DNA from 2 places in the Peribacillus sp. NPDC060253 genome. Region 2 is predicted to be linked to the other one. Evidence: riboswitches for the same ligand, from Rfam matches in the RefSeq annotation. Region 2 holds a riboswitch; the other holds the start of a gene.
The links. Region 2 has a riboswitch for cyclic di-AMP ahead of ACFWE9_RS14110 (TrkH family potassium uptake protein). Riboswitches for the same ligand answer to the same signal wherever they lie in the genome.
Positions count from the first base shown of each region.

Region 1: linked by a shared signal. The riboswitch ahead of ACFWE9_RS21400 (APC family permease) and the one ahead of ACFWE9_RS14110 (TrkH family potassium uptake protein) in region 2 are both predicted to bind cyclic di-AMP.

Region 1 is NZ_JBHXAS010000111.1:7,317-9,726, forward strand. It holds gene ACFWE9_RS21400 (APC family permease) at 1-1,233, opposite strand, end outside; cyclic di-AMP (ydaO/yuaA leader) riboswitch at 1,372-1,515, opposite strand; gene ACFWE9_RS21405 (GtrA family protein) at 1,833-2,288, opposite strand; gene ACFWE9_RS21410 (glycosyltransferase family 2 protein) at 2,248-2,410, opposite strand, start outside.
Region 2 is NZ_JBHXAS010000048.1:18,366-20,775, forward strand. It holds gene ACFWE9_RS14105 (hypothetical protein) at 260-451, opposite strand; cyclic di-AMP (ydaO/yuaA leader) riboswitch at 749-891, shown strand; gene ACFWE9_RS14110 (TrkH family potassium uptake protein) at 1,066-2,397, shown strand.

The sequences.
Region 1 (2,410 bases), on a different contig from region 2:
TGAATTAATGGTTAATTTCGTCATCCAACCTTTCGGCTTTTCGCGTATCCATTTAAGAATCATACCGGTCTGAGACAACGTAAATGGAATGAATACTCCCACCGCATAAAGTGGAATAAGATTTTCTGTATGTCCTCCAAATGCGATTATCAAGATGATTGACGCAAGCCCCAAAATGATAATTCCATTGGAATATCCCAATCGGTCTCCTCTAATCGTGAACGCCCTTGGTATGAATTTATCCTTTGCAAGATTTACCGCAAGCAAAGGGAAAGCAGAATAGCCAGTGTTGGCAGCAAGGATTAATATCAATGCAGTCGTACCTTGAATAAAGAAATACATGAAATTCCGTCCAAAGATCTCTTCAGCAATCTGCGAGACGACCGTTACCTCTGCGCTAGGAACAATGCTTAAATAATAGGCTAAGAATACAATTCCTGAAAATAATACAGCTAGTAAGGAACCCATCGCTATTAAGGTTTTAGCCGCATTATTAGGAGCCGGATTTTTAAAGTTCGGAATCGCATTGGAGATGGCTTCAACACCTGTCAATGCCGAGCTGCCTGATGCAAAAGCTCTTAGCAGTATAAATAAACTGATGCCCGCTACTGGTGTTCCGATCGACGCATGCAATTCAGGATTAACTTCGCCCGTCGAGATTTTGTATAATCCTACACCAATCAGAATGAATAACGCTAAAACGAATAGGTACACCGGATAGGCCAAAACAGAGGCCGACTCGGTTACTCCTCTTAGGTTTAGGATGGTAAGCAGAATGACAAAAATGATAGCGATGATCACATTATGGGAATGCAGGCTAGGAAAAGCAGATGTGATGGCATCAGTGCCGGCAGAAACACTTACCGCCACAGTCAATATATAATCGACCAACAAAGATCCACCAGCTATCAACCCTGGGTTGACACCTAGATTGTTTTTTGAAACGACATAGGCTCCTCCACCATGGGGATAAGCAAAAATAATTTGCCTATAAGACAAAATCAAAGCAGTTAACAGGATCAATACTCCAATGGCAATCGGGATGGAATACCAGAATGCTGTTACACCGATTGTGATCAGCACGATCAATATTTGTTCCGGACCATATGCCACCGAAGACAAAGCATCGGAAGATAGTATCGCCAAAGCTTTTGTTTTATTCAGTTTTTGATCACCAAGTGCATTTGATTTTAAGGGCCTGCCTATCAAAAACCTCTTTAAAGAAGATAACATTAAGAACTCACCGCCATATTTAATAAATTATAAGTTTATGTTGCCCAGCCATGTGAAAAAAAAAAAGAAAATAAAAATGCCTGCAATCCATAATTAAATAGACCTGCAGACATCATTTTTTTGTCTCACAAGCTCCACCTTCCTTCTCATAAACGCTTACGAGGTTAGCTGTCGGATTCGGACCTTTGAGTAGCCCTACCTTATAAAGGATTCACCCCTTGAATTGTAAAACAATCCCAATAACGGTTCCCCCGTGCCAAAAGACTTCAGCGATTTAGAAATATGAAACTGTTGTTTATCATACTCCCGTGAATTGGAAAAGTAAATGAAAATTTTGCACATAAATACAATAATTTATTGATAGTGAGGTCATGTTGATAACGCATACTTCATATGTGACCCAAACACATGATTTGAAGGAAGGAAAATGATGAATACCTGGCTAAAAAAGAAAGTGAAATATTATTTTGTTGAATTTTCAGAAAGTGTGATTGAAGAGATTATTGAACATTCTGGTTGTCCTAAAAAGAAAAAATGACCAGCCTCGCAGAAATCGTCAAGAACACCTCTCCATTCAATCTAACTCACCTTTCGATCTGCTAATTCCTGCCTTCTTGAATTGGTTTCAAAATACTTTTTTTGAAAACAAAGTATTTCTGTCCCATATAGTTAAGTACTGTATAAAAGACTGTTCCAATCAGTACAGCCACATTTTGTTGTATGGACAAACGAACAGACCCTTCCATAGATTCTGCGATGGCTTGACCTAAAGAATACGCGACTGAATAACTAATCAGGATGACGCAAATGAAACGGGCAGCCCCTCTACGCCACTCTATATCGCTTCTAAAGGTAAAATTCCTGTTTAACAGAAAACTTGTTACAGCTCCCATACCATTGCCGAAAAAGGTCGAGATCCAATAAGATAAACCAAGAAAATTCATAAAAAAAAGCATGATGGAAAGTCCAACCGCTGTATTGACTATTCCAACCAGTAAAAAGCGGATAAAGGAATTAGTGCGTTCCAGAAAGTTTTTCCAAACTGTTTCGTTCATTGTCTAGTTGCTCCCGTTTTTTTAAATCAAGCGGATTAAATAGATCCAAATCCACAATATATTTAGGCCGACGTTTGGATTCATTATAGATTTTACCGATATATTCCCCAATCAAGCCGACA
Region 2 (2,410 bases):
TGGTGCCACCGTAATGCTAGGAGACTGCCCTCAATAAACATGGTTGGAAAGCGATCCCTTCACCACTGTTTTCATCTAAATTTTAACATCAATAGGATAATATTGTAAATAATACGATTTTGCACGCAAAAAACCCCATTTGATATAAATGGGGTTCTAAAGCGAAACAAGATATGGATTCCTCGGCTTCAAGGTTCCTGGCCATAACGCAGGAATTAATAAAAAAATGCCGCCTAAAGAATGGTGGGATTCAAGGATTTTACCTTAGAGAAAACAATTTTAAAAAAGGGTTCTTTTTCTTATCCGTTATCCTTAACTCTTTCATTATGATTTGATCCTCATGATCGGCTATCCATTTTTTTAGTGCATCTTTATCCTGGCATTGTGTTAAATATGTCTGCCCGCCTTTGCCTGTCGCGTTAATAACATATCTATTGTACGTCTTCTCCATATTTGCCCGCCTTTTTTATGAAATGTCAAAAACTTTTTAAATACGAATGAATTGCTTTATCATTCCCAAAAGTAATTTTATATATTGTTCTACTTGAAAATGCTGTATATCGTACATCGATTCTGATTGTCATTTTTGATTTAATCGAACCTATCATAATGTGCTAACTAATATTTGTCAATACGTTTTCAAAATGTAAATAAAACGTAAATTTTCAGTTTTGTTAAAGAAATATTTTTTTACAATATAGGGGTTTACAACTGCTAAATGATGGGAGTAGAATACGTTTATCAATTTAATAGAATTCGGCCAAGACTCAAGGAAATTGAGTACGGAGGACCCACTTATTTGGGGTTAATTCTGCCTTGCAGAAGGGATGAGATTTGCTCTTTCGCCATCCTACCCGTCAGCTAACTTCGTCGGCTAAAGCGAAGGAGGTCATAAGACCGCCTATATCGAGAGTTTTTTTTCACGCTTTTTGTGGCAAATTAACTGTGATGTTTTCGTAGGTCTTTTTATTATGCCTTAAAAAAAGTTGTGGAAAGAAGATTGATGGTTAAGATATTCATACAGTTTTAAACAATATTTTTATGGGTAGGGATGATCATTTGAATATGACAAAAAAATTATTGGATCCGCCAAAAATCCTTGTACTCGGCTTTGCCACCTTGATACTTATTGGGGCCTATTTGCTGACCCTGCCGATTTCCACTGAAAATGGAAATGGTCTTGCTTTTCTGGATGCTTTATTCACCTCAACCTCCGCTACATGTGTAACAGGGCTTGTCGTAGTGGATACGGGAACGACTTTCACCACCTTTGGTGAGTTGGTCATCTTAACACTGATTCAAATCGGCGGCTTAGGATTCATGTCATTTGCGACATTTTTCTTTTTCTTATTAGGCAAGAAGATTTCGTTAAAAGGCAGGTTACTCTTGCAGGAGTCCTTAAATAATTTATCCATGGCAGGTATAGTCAGGTTAGTAAAACGGCTTTTAATTTTCACGGCCATCATTGAAGGCATCGGTGCCATCATCTTATCGATCCGCTTTTCTTTTGACATGCCAATCGGCAAAGCGATTTATTACGGGGTTTTTCATTCCATATCCAATTTCAATAATGCCGGTTTTGATTTAATGGGAGAATTCAGGAGTTTGACCCCTTATGTATCCGATCCATTCGTAACCATTACGGTCGTCTTCCTCATCACTTTAGGGGGAATAGGTTTTCTCGTGATGAATGAACTATACGAATATCGTGATACCCATCGTTTATCCGTACATACGAAGGTTGTATTGATGACTAGCTTGATCCTTACAATAGGCGGTGCCATTTTAATCTTTTTATTTGAATTCGGTAATGCCAAAACATTGCAGCCTTTATCTTTCATGGGTAAAACGTTATCGTCTCTATTTCAATCGGTTTCACCAAGGACAGCAGGCTCCAATACGCTGAATATCCCTGATTTAACGCAGCCCACATTACTGCTCATCATTTTCTTGATGTTCGTTGGGGCTTCACCTGGATCGACTGGCGGCGGGATTAAAACAACCACATTAGCGACGCTCGTCGGAACGGTCTGGTCACAAATTACAGGAAAGGGTGATGTGGTATTATACCGTCACCGCATTGTGAGTGAAACGGTCTTTAAAGCGTTATCCGTTACATTCATTGGCGTATTCATCGTTTCCATAATCACCATTCTGCTGACCATCACTGAAAGCGGAAGTGATTTCTTGATGATTTTATTTGAAGCCACTTCAGCATTCGCCACCGTGGGACTTTCAATGGGTTTGACACCCGAATTATCACCGGTTGGCCGGATGCTCATCATATTCACGATGTTTGCAGGCAGGGTGGGTCCTTTGACTATTGCCTTTGCTATCGCAATGAGGCGTAAACCAGATCCATTCCGTCGGCCAAAAGGGAAAATCATGATTGGGTAATCATAAATGAAGG